One region of the Geodermatophilus sp. URMC 61 genome, then DNA from elsewhere that is predicted to be linked to it. Evidence: riboswitches for the same ligand, from Rfam matches in the RefSeq annotation. Region 1 holds a riboswitch; each other region holds the start of a gene.
What was found. Region 1 has a riboswitch for cyclic di-AMP ahead of ACU610_RS10240 (aggregation-promoting factor C-terminal-like domain-containing protein). Riboswitches for the same ligand answer to the same signal wherever they lie in the genome.

Region 1 (3,195 bases):
TTCTCCATCGGAGACCTCCACTTTGCGCAGGGCGACGGGGAGATCACCTTCTGCGGCGCCATCGAGATGCCCGGCTTCATCGACCTGCACTTCGACGTCATCAAGGGCGGGATGGAGCGGTACAAGACAGACATGCCGTTCTTCAAGCCCGGCCGGGTCGGCCCGAACTACTCGGAGTACCTGACCTTCGAGGGCATCAGCGTGGAGGACGGCCGGAACTACTACATGAACGCCACGGTCGCCTACCGCCGAGCCTGCCTCAACGCCATCAACTACCTGATGCCGGCGATGGACTGGACCTTCGAGCAGGCGTACCTGTTCCTCGGGGCGGCGCCCATCGACGGCCGGATCGGCGGCGTGGTGGACATCCCCAACAGCGCGGTCTCGCTCAGCATCCCGTTGTCGATCTTCGACCGGAGTCTCCTGCCGGAGGGTGCCGGCGGAGGTCGCGAGCTGGTCGCGGACTGACCGATCCCGGTCCGGGGCGGCGGCCCCGCCCCGGACCCTCAGCACCGGCAGGAGACGCCCCCGTGCCCCTCTACGAGTTCCGCTGTCCGCAGTGCGGCCCGTTCGACCTGCGACGGGACATGCAGGACGTCGCTGACGCCGCCGTCTGTCCCTCCTGCGACCAACCGGCCCGGCGGGTCTACGCCGTCTCAGGCGGCAGGCCATGGAGAGGGCCGCTGCGCGACGCCGGGAAGGCCGACCGCGCGCGCGTCGAGCGGGCGCGCAGCGGTGAACCGGTGGTCACCGGCCCTCCGGCCGGGCGCCGGTTCCCCCGACGGAGCGGGCACCACCACTGAGAACGACCGAGGGACCGCCCGTGCGGACGGCCCCTCGGTCGTAGCGTCGGACGGGCGCGGCGCGCCCCGGCAGGCCGTCGGCCCCGTCCCGGGTCCCGCCCTGAGCCTGCGAGGGGTGGGGAGGACGGGGTCCTCTCTCAGTACCAGCCGGTGGACTGCGAGTGCGCCCAGGCGCCGCACGGGCTGCCGTAGCGGCTGTCGATGTAGATGAGGCCGGCGTCGATCTGGCGGTAGCCGTCCGACGTCTTGGCGATGCCGGTGCTGGCCCAGGTCGAGTTCAGGAACTGCGGGATGCCGTAGGCGGTGCTGCTGGGGTTCTGCGCGTCGGGGTTCCAGCCGCTCTCCTTGCCCCACAGGTTCTCCAGGCAGCTGAACTGCTGGGCGCTGCCGACCTTGCTCATCGCGTAGTCCTTGAAGGAGCCCCGCGGCGCGGCGGACGACGCGGCGGGGGCCGCAGCCGATGCGGCGGCCTTCTCGGCGGCCTCGCGCTCCGCGGCCTCACGGGCGGCGGCCTCGGCCGCGGCCTTCTCGGCGGCCTCGCGGGCGGCCTGCTCGGCGGCGGCCTTCTCGGCGGCCTGGCGGTCCAGCTCGGCCTGCTCCGCGGCGGCCTGCGCCTGCGCGGCCTGTACCTCGGCGGCCTGGCGCTCGCTGCGGGAGGCGGCGAGGTCCTGCAGCGGGGCCAGCTCGGTGGCGGCCGGGGCGGCGAGCGGCTGCTGGGCCGACTCCTCGGTGATGCCGAGCTGCTCGGCCACGCTCATCGAGGCCGGGACCGTCTCGGTCTCGGCCTCGGCGGCCGGCTGGGCCCCGATGACGGTGCTGACGACGACCGCGCCGGCGGCGGCGGTGGCCAGCAGGATCGCCGGACGGCGGCCGCGGGCGGGCAGCCGCAGGCGACGGCGGGTGGTCCGGTCGGTGGGGGCGTCGGTGGCCGGGACGGCCGGGAACTGCTTGGTGTCCATCAGGTGGGGGGCTCCGTGGCGAGAGGGCGCGCGGGCTCGGTCCTCCGTGCAGAGGACAGCCCGGGGCGGCGCGGTCTACGGGGGCGTCGGCGGATCGCGGAGTGCCGGCGGGCGCGGTCGAGTGCCGGGTCAGCAGGCCGGGGAGGAGGCGCGAGGTGCGCGCGGCCGGGTGAGCCGGCGAGCCGCGAGGGCCCGTGGGCGGGGCATGCGACGAGCTCCGTTCTTCCGTGAGCCGCCTACCGAGTTAGCTGACGGGTTCGGGCGGGAAGCAGCCCTACCGGCCCGCGTCTCGTGCTCGCGGGCGGGATTCACCCCAGTACTGCGGTGGGTCCCCGGCTCGCGTCCGCTGGCGGCGGACACGACTCGGCGGCGTCCGACCAGGCTCCCCGAACGGGGACGAGACGACCGACCGGACGTGAGCCACCGTAGGGGCCGTTACCGTCCCGTGACAATCGCGTCGATCACATCGGGAACGTGAGTCACGTCGCAGTCCGGTGCCCGCCTCCCTCCGAGGGAGGCGGGCGAGGGGAATACCGACCGACCGGATGCGTTGCACCGGCCGGTAGTTGCACTCTCAACCAATGGAGACCGACATGCAGTTCGGCGTCTTCTCGGTCAGCGACATCACGACCGATCCCACCACCGGCCGCACGCCCACCGAGGCCGAGCGGATCCAGGCGATCGTCACCATCGCGAAGAAGGCCGAAGAGGTCGGGCTCGACGTCTTCGCCCTGGGCGAGCACCACAACCCGCCGTTCTTCTCCTCCTCGCCGACCACCACGCTGGCCTACATCGCCGCGCAGACGTCGCGGCTGCAGCTGTCCACGGCGACCACGCTGATCACGACCAACGACCCGGTGAAGATCGCCGAGGACTACGCGATGCTGCAGCACCTGGCCGGCGGCCGGGTCGACCTGATGATGGGCCGCGGCAACACCGGCCCGGTCTACCCGTGGTTCGGGCAGGACATCCGCAACGGCCTGCCGCTCGCGGTGGAGAACTACGCGCTGCTGCGCCGGCTGTGGGACACCGACGTCGTCGACTGGTCCGGGCAGTTCCGCACGCCGCTGCAGGGCTTCACCTCGACCCCGCGGCCGCTGGACGGGGTGGCGCCGTTCGTGTGGCACGGCTCGATCCGCTCCCCGCAGATCGCCGAGCAGGCCGCCTACTACGGCGACGGCTTCTTCTCCAACCACATCTTCTGGCCGGCCGAGCACACCGCCCGGATGGTGGAGTTCTACCGCCGCCGCTTCGAGCACCACGGCCACGGCGCCGCCGACCAGGCGATCGTCGGCCTGGGCGGGCAGGTGTTCATGCGGAAGAACAGCCAGGACGCGATCGCCGAGTTCCGGCCGTACTTCGACAACGCGCCGGTCTACGGCCACGGCCCGTCGCTGGAGGACTTCTCCCGCGAGACGCCGCTGACCGTCGGC
Region 2 (3,195 bases), 460 kb from region 1:
CCGGGACGACGTCCAACCGGGCCAGGCCGATGTAGACCACCGGGGCCGTGAGCATCGGCAGCGTGAAGTGCACCAGGTCGTCGAAGCGGACGAACTGGTCGTACAGGCCCAGCGTCTCGCCGAACCCCTGCAGCGCCATGCCCAGGGTCAGCGACAGGTCGTAGAGCCGGGGCAGGTTCACCGCCCGTGCGACGAGGGTGATGCTGCCCAGTGCGGCCAGCAGCGCAGCCGACCCCCACTGCCCGTCCGCCGCGTACACCACGGCCCCGGCGAGGATGACCAGCCGGAGGACGTCGATGCCGTCCCTGATCCACGGGGTCCAGTCCCCCAGCAGCAGCGTGCGCCTGTCCACGTCACCGACCTAACCGGACCGAGCGGGGGAGTCGCACAGCGACCGCCGGGGACGGTGCCCGGCTCGCCGCTGACGACGCTGCGTCACCGGGCTCCGTCGTCACCCACGCGACCGGGGGACGACGGTGTCTCCGGCGCGCGCACCGGAACGTCCCGGTGCTGCACTGTCCCCGGCCGGTGCAGCACCGCCGGGGGGCACCGCGGGACAGGAGGACGCCGTGACCGATCGCGAGCTCGGGCCGACCGCCGCGCGCAGCAGTCGGACGACCCTCTGCACGAGCCACGCTCCCGGCCACGCCGTCCAGCCCACCCGCGTGCTGCTCTGCGACAGCAGTCCTGACGATGTCTGGACGCCGGTCGTCGTCATGGGCGCCGTGGGCGACGAGCTCACCGTCGCCTGCGGCGCGGAGCTCCGCCGCTACCGCAACCACGAGACCGGCCGGCTGCTGGACCTGGCCGACACCACCGGGCCCGACGCGCTGCTCAACGAGCGGTACGGCCTGCTCTTCCTGCGCACCTGGCCGCAGGACGCCGCATCGGTGTTCTCGCTGCAGCCGGCCGACCAGCCGCCGCACCCCTGCGGCTGACCGCCGTCGAGATCGCCGATCTCGCCCGTCCACAGCGTCGTGGCCGTGCGCGGTCGGCGATCTCGACGTGGGAACGGGTCAGGCGACCCGGCGGGCGCCCGCGTAGCTCGGCATGGAGTCGAGGTTCATGACCTGGACCGGCTTGCTGGAGTTGAGCGCGTGCACGATCTGGCCGTTGCCGACGTACATCGCCACGTGCGAGACCGGGCTGTAGAAGAACACCAGGTCGCCGGGCTGCAGGTTCGCCTTGGACACCGGGGTGCCGACCGTCGACTGCGCCTTGGACGTGCGCGGGAGGGAGACGCCGGCCGCCTTGTAGGAGAAGGTGGTCAGCCCCGAGCAGTCGAAGGAGTTCGGGCCGGTGGCGCCGTACACGTACCGGTCACCCACCTGGGCGAGCGCGGTGTTGACGGCGGTCTGGGCGGCGCCGCTGGCCGCGGCGGCCGGGGCCGCGGCGACAGCCGGGGCCGCCGCGAGGGCCTGACCGGTCGCGCCACCGACAGCGGCCGAGGCGGGGAGGGGGGCGAGGGTGATCCCGGCGCCGGCGATGGCGGCGACGGCGACACCCCGGAACGAGCGACGAGCGAAGGACGTGCGGGCAGTCGTCATCGACGACGGTTCTCCTGTTCTCCACGACCGCCTACCGGGTTAGCTGACGGGTTCGGACGGGGGAGTCGCCCGGCGCGACGAGGTCGCGCTTCACCCCAGTGCTGCGGTGGGTCCCCGGCCTGCGCACGGGTCATCGACCAGTGCACGGTTCGGCGGCGCCCGGCGGGTGTCGCAAGGTCAGCGACGTGGGCCCTCCGGACGGCGACCGAGGCTAGGTGGGTCCTTCGGCCCTGTACAAAGCACGGACCGGGGTGCCACAGGGTGTTCGGCGCGGACCGCGACACGCCGAGCTGACCACCACGGACGCCGCTGACGGGCCGTCGGCCCGCGCGGCAAACGTGCTGGTCAGAACGTTATGAAAAAGTTTCACTTTCAACGGAGCGCCTGTGCACAGCGTGCAGACCCATGCGCGGACAGCTCTGGCGTCGTCGTGGTTGGGGTGGGTCCTCGCCGGGCACGACCAGAGCCAACCGACCCAAGGAGGAACACCATGGCCGGCATGCTGAGGAAGGTCCTGGCCTCGGGGATCGCGGCGAAGGTCATCCAGGAGGCCCGCAAGCCGCAGAACCAGGCCAAGATCAAGGAGTTCATCGCCAAGATGGGCGAGCAGAACAAGAAGCAGGGCGGCGGCCGGGGCTACGGCCGCGGTCCGGTGCGCTGAGCGCCCGCCGCTGACCCGACGGCGACCCCCCGCTCGCTCCGGGTGGGGGGTCGCCGCCATGCTCGGGGACCGTGCTGCGCATCGCCGTCCTCGACGACTTCCAGTCCGTGTCCGGCAAGTTCGCCGACTGGTCGCGCCTCCCCGAGCAGGCCGAGGTCGTCGCCTTCGCCGACCACCTCGACGACGAGGACGCCGTCGCCGAGCGGCTGGCCGGGTTCGACGTCGTCGTCGCCATGCGCGAGCGCACCCCGTTCCCGCGCGGCCTCCTCGAGCGGCTCCCGCGGCTGCGGCTGCTGGTCACCACCGGCTCCCGCAACGCCGCCATCGACGTCGCCGCGGCGGCCGAGCGCGGCGTGACCGTCTGCGGCACCGGCGCCCACCCCACCGGCCCGGTCGAGCTGACCTGGGCGCTGATCCTCGCCGTGGCCCGGCACGTCCCCGAGGAGGACGCCGGGGTGCGGGCCGGCGGCTGGCAGCGGACCGTCGGCACCGACCTCGCCGGCGCCCGGCTCGGCGTCGTCGGCCTCGGCCGGCTCGGCACCCGCGTCGCCCGCATCGGCCAGGCCTTCGGCATGGAGGTCGTCGCCTGGAGCCAGAACCTCTCCGACGAGCGCGCCGCCGAGGCCGGCGTGCGACGCGTCGACCGGGACGAGCTGTTCGCCACCGCCGACGTCGTCACCGTCCACCTGGTGCTCTCCGAGCGCACCCGCGGTCTGGTCGGCCGCGACGAGCTCGCCCGGGTGAAGCGCACCGCGATCCTGGTCAACACCTCGCGCGGACCGGTCGTCGACGAGGCCGCGCTGCTCGAGGCGCTGTCCCAGGGCCGCCTCGCCGGCGCCGGCCTCGACGTCTACGACCGCGAGCCGCTGCCCGCCGCCTCGCCGCTGCGCAGCGCGCCGCGCACCGTGCTCACCCCGCACCTGGGCTACGTTACCCGCGACACCTACCGCGTCTTCTACGGCGACGCCGTGGACGACGTCGCCGCCT
Region 3 (3,195 bases), 110 kb from region 1:
ACGCTGCTCTTCTACACCGACGGGCTGGTCGAGCAGGGCCGCACCGGCATCGACGAGGGCACCGACCGGCTGGTGGCCGCGGTGCGCGAGCTGGGTCCGGTCCCGGTCGACCGGCTGTGCGACGCGCTCATCGAGCGGATCGTCGGGCCCCGGCCGGAGGACGACGTCGCGATCGTCGCCGTGCGCTGTTCCGCGCAGGACGGCGCGGTCCAGGAGGGCGGCACCCCCGCCGGCTGACGGAGGCGCCGCCCGGGCCTCAGCCGATCCGGCGGGCGCTGTTGTAGCCGCCCATCGAGTCGATCGAGGCGACCTCGACCGGCTGGCCGGAGGTCGAGGCGTGCACCATCTGCTCGTCGCCGACGTAGATGCCGACGTGGCTGACCGGGCTGTAGAAGAACACCAGGTCGCCGGGCTGCAGCTGCGACCGCGACACCGGCGTCCCCGTCTGCGCCTGCATCCGGCTGGAGTGCGGCAGGCGCACGCCGGCGGCGGCGTAGGCGTACTGCACCAGGCCCGAGCAGTCGAAGGCGTCTGGCCCGGCGGCGGCCCACACGTAGGGGTCGCCGAGTTGTGCCAGGGCGGTGTCGACGGCGGTCGCCGCGGCGCCGCCGGCCGCCGCCACCCGCGGCGCCGGGGTCGGGGCCACCGCCGCTGCGGCCTGCTGCTGCGCGGCCGCGGCCTCCTCGGCCGTGTGCCGCTCCGCGGCCTCGCGGGCGGCCCGCTGCTCCTCGGCCGCCAGCCGGTCGTACACGGCCTGGAAGGTGGCGACCTGCCGGTCGAGGTCGGCCTGCTGGGCGGCGACCCGGTCCAGCAGCGCGGCGGCCTCGGCCGCGGTGCGCTCGGCCGCGCTGCGCGCCGCGGCGGCGGAGTCCGTGGCCTGCACCGCGCCGCCGAGGACACCGTTGGTGTGGTCGGCGATCGCCTGGAGCGTGCCGACCCGGTCGAGCAGCTCGTCGGGGGAGTCGGCGGTGAGCACCGCCGAGAGCGTGGTCAGCCGGTCGCCGGTCCAGGCGCCGCGGGCGACGGCGCGGACCTGCTCGCGCGCCGCGGCCAGGGCAGCCTCGGCGGCGGCGACGTCCCGGGCGGCCTGCGCGGCGGCGTCCTGGGTGGCGCGCAACTGCTCGCGCGCCTCGTTGAACCGCTCGGTGACGACCTCGAGGTCGTGGGCCCGCTCGGCGACGAGCGCGGCGGCCTCGGCGGAGGTCTCGGGGTCCTCGGGACTGGCGGCGGCGGGGACGGTCGTGAGCGTGAGGCCGCCGGCGGCGATCAGGCCGATCACGATGCGGGGGACCGCACGGCGGGCAGGGGTGGGTGCACTCGCCATGGAGGCGGGTCTGTCCTTCCTTCCACGGCCGCCTACCGAGTTAGCTGACGGGTTCGGGCGGGAAGACGCCCGGCGCTGCCCGGCCTGGCGGCCGGGTGGCGCTTCACCCCGGTGCTGCGGTGGGTCCCCGGCCCCCGATCCGGCGAGACGGGCCGGTACGGGGTTCGGCGGCGTCCGCCCGGTCGCCACGGGGGAGTGGCGGACGACCCGGTCGGACGGCCGGAACGGTAGGTCCGTGACCTCGGCGTGACAAACCGCGGTACGGGCGCGGTCGGACACCCCGGGTCGGGATGACCCACGGTGACCGGTCCGCGCACACTGCGTCCTGACGGCACCGGTAGCCACCGTCGACCCGCAGCGGCCCGCCGACGACGGGTCGGTGCTCGCGATCCCGTCCGAGCTGGTCCACCACGTGCTGCCGGACCTCCGGTCGAGGGGGTCCGCGCTCTCCGGCTGCCCCCCGGAGGCCCGTGCAGTGACGGTCCGGTGACACTGCTCGGGTCCTGCTTGTCGCTGGGGACGGGCGCGGTCACAGTGGGGGCGTGCACCACCTGAGCTCCGGGTCCGAGCCGCCGAGCGGCTCCTACCGGGTGGTGCAGGAGGGCGCCGGCCCGGTCCTGCACCTGATCGGCGACGTCGACGAACCCCTCGTGCGGCGGATGCGCGCCGACGGCCTCGACGAGCGCGAGCTGGTGGCCGTGCAGGTCGCCTCCGTCGGTTACATCGACTCCACGGGGCTGTCGCTGCTGGTGCGGTGGGCGCAGTCCGCGGCGCGCGACGGGCGGCCGGCGGTGCTCCGGTCGGCGTCCCCGCGGTTCCGCAAGGTGCTCGACCTGGCCGGCATCTCGGTGCTCTTCGTCCTCGCGGACGACGGCCGCGGCTGACCGGCCGCACCGGTCCCGGCCTACAGTCCGCCGGGGCGGCCCGCCGGGGGCCGCAGGAGGTGGGGACCGTGGACCGACCGCCGGCGATCGCGCTGCTGGGACTGGGGGAGGCCGGGGCGGAGATCGCCCGCGACCTGGTCGCTCTCGGTGCCGACGTGCGGGGCTACGACCCCCGGGTGGCTCCGCCACCCGGGGTGCTGCCGCGCACCGACGAGGCCGCGGCGGTCGCGGACGCCGACCTGGTGCTCAGCGTGAACAGCGCCGCCGACGCGCCCGTCGCGCTGCGCAACGCCCTGCCCCGGCTGCAGCCCGGGGCGATCTGGGCCGACCTCAACACCGCCGCGCCCCGCGTGAAGCGGGACCTCGCCGCGACCCTCGCCGACCGGGGTGTCCCGGTGGCCGACGTGGCGCTGCTGGGGACCGTCCCCGGGCGCGGGCTGCGCACCCCGATGCTGGTGTCCGGGGACGGCGCCCGCAGGTACGCGCAGGTGCTGGCCGGGTTCGGCGTGACCGTGGACGTGCTCGACGGTCCGGCGGGTGCGGCGATCTCCCGCAAGCTGTTGCGCAGCGTCTTCTGGAAGGGCGTGGCCGCCGCCGTGGTGGAGGCGGTGCAGGGCGCGGAGGCGGCCGGGGTCGGCGACTGGCTGCGGCGCGACATCGCCGCGGAGCTGGACCGCTTCGCCGCCACCGACCTCGAGGTGTTCCTGACCACGTCCCGCGAGCACGCCCGCCGCCGGACCGCGGAGATGGCGGCCGCCGCCCAGCAGCTGGCCGACCTGGGCGTGCCGGCCCGGGTGGCCGCCGCCGCGCGGGACCAGCTGGCGGCCCTGGCCGACGAGGCGACCCCAGGCGAGGACGGCGGCGGGTCCTGACCGGCGGCAGGCGTCCAGCGAACGCACAGCGCGGGTCCGGGCGGCCTCCAGGCCGGCCGGTCACGGTGGTTGCACACTGCGACCTGAGAAGCACCGTGAGCCACCCCGACCCGAC
Region 4 (3,195 bases), 1.6 Mb from region 1:
CGACGGCTGCGCGTGCACGAGCTGGGCGGCCTGCTGGCCCTGGCGCCGATCGTGCAGTCGGCGCCGGGCATCCCGGGCGGCCCGATCCTGGCGCTGGCGGCGCAGACCCTCGGCGGTGTGGGCGGCCTGCTCGGCCGGCTGCGCGGACGGCGGTAGACCGGACGCGGCCGCCGGAGGAGCACTCCCCCGGCGGCCGCGTCGGTGAGGCCCCGCTCCAACGTCCCGCCCGGCCCCCTCTCGGGTCCCGCCCCGAGCGTGCGAGGGATGGGGAGGACGGGGTCCTTCTTCAGCAGGCGCCGCCCCGCGCGATGCCGTGCGCCTGGAGCCACGGCATCGGGTTGACCCGGCTGGCGTAGAGCCCGCCCTGGTGCACCTCGAAGTGCAGGTGCGGCCCGGTGGACTGGCCCTTGTTGCCCACGTCGGCGATGTGGTCCCCGGCCTTCACGACCTGGCCGGCGCCGACGTAGAACTGGTTCACGTGCCCGTAGAGGGTGATCTGCCCGTCACCGTGCTGCACGTACACGGCCTGACCGAAGCCGCTGGCCGCGCCGGCCTGCAGGACGACGCCGTCCTCGGGCACGTAGATCGGGGTGCCGATGGGGGCGGCGATGTCGATGCCCTGGTGCATGGTCCCCCACCGCGGGCCGTAGCAGGAGGTCATCCGGCCGGCGGTCGGCATGCCGGAGACGTCGGCGGAGCTGGCCAGTGACTGGCGGGCGCTCCACGCGGCGACCGGGTCGGCGGCGCCCTGCGAGGCGAGCAGCCGCTCTCCGGCCAGGCGCAGCTCCCCGTCGAGACGGGCCTTCTCCGCCGCACGGGCGTCGTAGTCGGCCTGGGCGCGAGCGAGGTGCTCGTTGGCGGCCCGCTCGGCCTCGTCGGCCTTGCGGGCGAGCTCGCCGAGCTGCGCGACGGCGGCGCGGGCAGCGCGGTCCGCCTCCTCGACCCGCGCCTGGACGGTGAGGAACTCCTGCAGCCGCTCGGCGCGGTGGTCGCCGAGCTGCTCCATGGTCGCGGCCTGCTGCAGCAGCTCGGTCGGGCTCTGCGCGTCGAGGATGAGCTCGAGGTCGCCGTAGCGCTCCTCGGCGCCCATGTAGGCCTCGCGGCCGAGCGCGGCGATGTCCTCCTTCGCCGCCACGACGTCGGCCTGGGCGACGGCGAGCTCGGCGGCGGTCCGCTCGGCCTCGGCCTGGCCCTGGGCCAACTGGGCGCGGGCGACGAGCGCGGCGTCGGCGGCGGCCTCCGCCTCGACGGTCATCCGCTGCAGCTGCTCCTCGGCCGCCTTGACCTGCTCCTCGATGGCCTTGACCTGCTCCTCGAGGGACGCCTGCTCCGAGGCGGCGGGTGCGGGCGCGGCGCCGGCGACGACGGGGGTGCCGGCCAGGAGCCCGGCCACCGCGGCGGCGACGACGACGGCGCGGCGCGGCGCGCGCGTGCGGCTGCGGGGTGACGTGGCGCAGCGGACCACGGTGTTCAGGCGGTGCAGGGTCGCCAAGGCGACAGTTCTCCCATCCTCGCGACCGCCTACCGAGTTAGCTGACGGGTTCGGGCCGGACGGCGCCCTACCTGCCTGCGCACCCCCTGCGCAGGCAGGACTCACCCCAGGAGTTCGGTGGGTCCCCGGTCCACCTCGGCCCCGGATCGGGACGTCGGCGGTTCGGCGGAGCCGTGCCGAGGCCCTCGGTTCCCGAGGAGCTGAGCCCGGCAAGGCCGTCGGGGAACCTACACGGATCGGAGCCTCGGGTCACGATCGGGTAACGGAGCCGACGCGCCGCCTTGCCGCCAGGGCACCGCCTCCACTACGCGGTGTCAGCACGCGACCGCCGTGCAGTGACCGGTGGTGCCGTCGTGACGCGCGAGGTGACCAGCAGAAACGCCGGAGTTCCGCGGTTTGCCGCCCGAACCTGCTCTCACACCCCGTGTCTGCTGTGATGTCGGCCACGCACTACTCCGATCGGGGGGCTGTGGACGCTGCCCGGGCGTCGTCCACAGGCCTCGGCGGCGGAGACGGAACCCGTGTAACGGCGCCCCGGGTGCCGATCGGTGGGGGCCGGGAGCGACGCCTAGGGTCGTGTCCGGACGCCCGGCGCGGAGCGCGCGGGGCCGGATGGCGGGAGGACGCGGGTGTCGGCCCGGAGGAAGGTCGCCGCAGCCGTCGGGGTCGCCGCGGTGGCCGGTGTGGCGGTGGCGCTGTCGCAGTACGTGCCCCCGAACGAGCGCGGCCAGGGCGCGGTGGCCGCCGGTGACCTCAGCGGCGCACTCGTGGGCGCCGGGGCGAGCAGCCAGCAGGCGGCGATGCAGGGGTGGACCGCCGGGTACTCGGCCGTGCAGCCGGGCGTCACCGTGGACTACGACCCGGTCGGCTCCGGCGGTGGCCGCGAGCAGTTCGTCGCCGGCGGCATCGACTTCGCCGGCTCCGACGCGCCGCTGGACGAGGAGGAGCTCGTCGCGGCACGGGAGCGTTGCGGCGGCGAGGTGTTCGAGCTGCCGAACTACATCTCGCCGATCGCGGTGGTGCACAACCTCCCGGGGGTGGCGGAGCTGCACCTCTCCCCCACGGTCCTGGCCGGGGTCTTCGCCCGGCAGATCGCCCGCTGGGACGACCCCGCGATCGCCGCGGACAACCCCGGCGTCGCGCTGCCGGGCCTGCCGATCACCCCCGTCAACCGTTCCGACGAGTCGGGGACGACCGAGAACTTCACGGAGTACCTGGCCGCCGCCGCGCCCGAGGCCTGGCCGTTCGAGCCGGACGGCGAATGGCCCGTGGAGGGCGGCGAGTCGGCCCAGGGCAACTCCGGGGTGGTGGCCGCCGTGGCCGGCGGCGAGGGGACCGTCGGTTACGCCGACCTCTCCCAGGCCGGCGACCTGGGCGTGGCCCGGATCGGCGTCGGGAGCGAGTTCGTCGCGCCCACGCCGGAGGCCGCGGCCGCCGTCGTGGAAGGGTCCGCGCCGCTGCCCGGCCGCGGTCCGTACGACTTCGCCCTGGAGCTGGAGCGGACGACGGCCGCGTCCGGCAGCTACCCCATCGTGCTGGTCAGCTACCACCTGGGCTGCATGGCCTACGAGGACCAGCCGACCGCCGACCTGGTCGCGGACTTCATGACCTACGTGACCAGCGAGGAGGGGCAGGACGCGGCCGCCGAGGTGGCCGGGTCGGCACCGATCTCGGACGCGCTGCGGGAACAGGCCCGGACGGCG

Region 2: linked by a shared signal. The riboswitch ahead of ACU610_RS12390 (C40 family peptidase) and the one ahead of ACU610_RS10240 (aggregation-promoting factor C-terminal-like domain-containing protein) in region 1 are both predicted to bind cyclic di-AMP.
Region 3: linked by a shared signal. The riboswitch ahead of ACU610_RS09710 (C40 family peptidase) and the one ahead of ACU610_RS10240 (aggregation-promoting factor C-terminal-like domain-containing protein) in region 1 are both predicted to bind cyclic di-AMP.
Region 4: linked by a shared signal. The riboswitch ahead of ACU610_RS02850 (peptidoglycan DD-metalloendopeptidase family protein) and the one ahead of ACU610_RS10240 (aggregation-promoting factor C-terminal-like domain-containing protein) in region 1 are both predicted to bind cyclic di-AMP.

The regions. Positions count from the first base shown of each region.
Region 1 covers NZ_JBRFHZ010000002.1:2,219,886-2,223,080, forward strand. The annotation lists gene fmdA (formamidase) at 1-468, shown strand, start outside; gene ACU610_RS10235 (FmdB family zinc ribbon protein) at 531-803, shown strand; gene ACU610_RS10240 (aggregation-promoting factor C-terminal-like domain-containing protein) at 941-1,762, opposite strand; cyclic di-AMP (ydaO/yuaA leader) riboswitch at 1,981-2,141, opposite strand; gene ACU610_RS10245 (LLM class flavin-dependent oxidoreductase) at 2,344-3,195, shown strand, end outside.
Region 2 covers NZ_JBRFHZ010000002.1:2,677,983-2,681,177, reverse strand. The annotation lists gene ACU610_RS12400 (hypothetical protein) at 1-352, opposite strand, end outside; gene ACU610_RS12395 (hypothetical protein) at 570-938, shown strand; gene ACU610_RS12390 (C40 family peptidase) at 1,017-1,547, opposite strand; cyclic di-AMP (ydaO/yuaA leader) riboswitch at 1,560-1,693, opposite strand; gene ACU610_RS12385 (hypothetical protein) at 2,038-2,208, shown strand; gene ACU610_RS12380 (D-2-hydroxyacid dehydrogenase family protein) at 2,280-3,195, shown strand, end outside.
Region 3 covers NZ_JBRFHZ010000002.1:2,110,411-2,113,605, reverse strand. The annotation lists gene ACU610_RS09715 (SpoIIE family protein phosphatase) at 1-237, shown strand, start outside; gene ACU610_RS09710 (C40 family peptidase) at 257-1,324, opposite strand; cyclic di-AMP (ydaO/yuaA leader) riboswitch at 1,339-1,479, opposite strand; gene ACU610_RS09705 (STAS domain-containing protein) at 1,867-2,208, shown strand; gene ACU610_RS09700 (DUF1932 domain-containing protein) at 2,277-3,080, shown strand.
Region 4 covers NZ_JBRFHZ010000002.1:604,644-607,838, reverse strand. The annotation lists gene ACU610_RS02855 (maleylpyruvate isomerase N-terminal domain-containing protein) at 1-156, shown strand, start outside; gene ACU610_RS02850 (peptidoglycan DD-metalloendopeptidase family protein) at 287-1,492, opposite strand; cyclic di-AMP (ydaO/yuaA leader) riboswitch at 1,504-1,670, opposite strand; gene pstS (phosphate ABC transporter substrate-binding protein PstS) at 2,122-3,195, shown strand, end outside.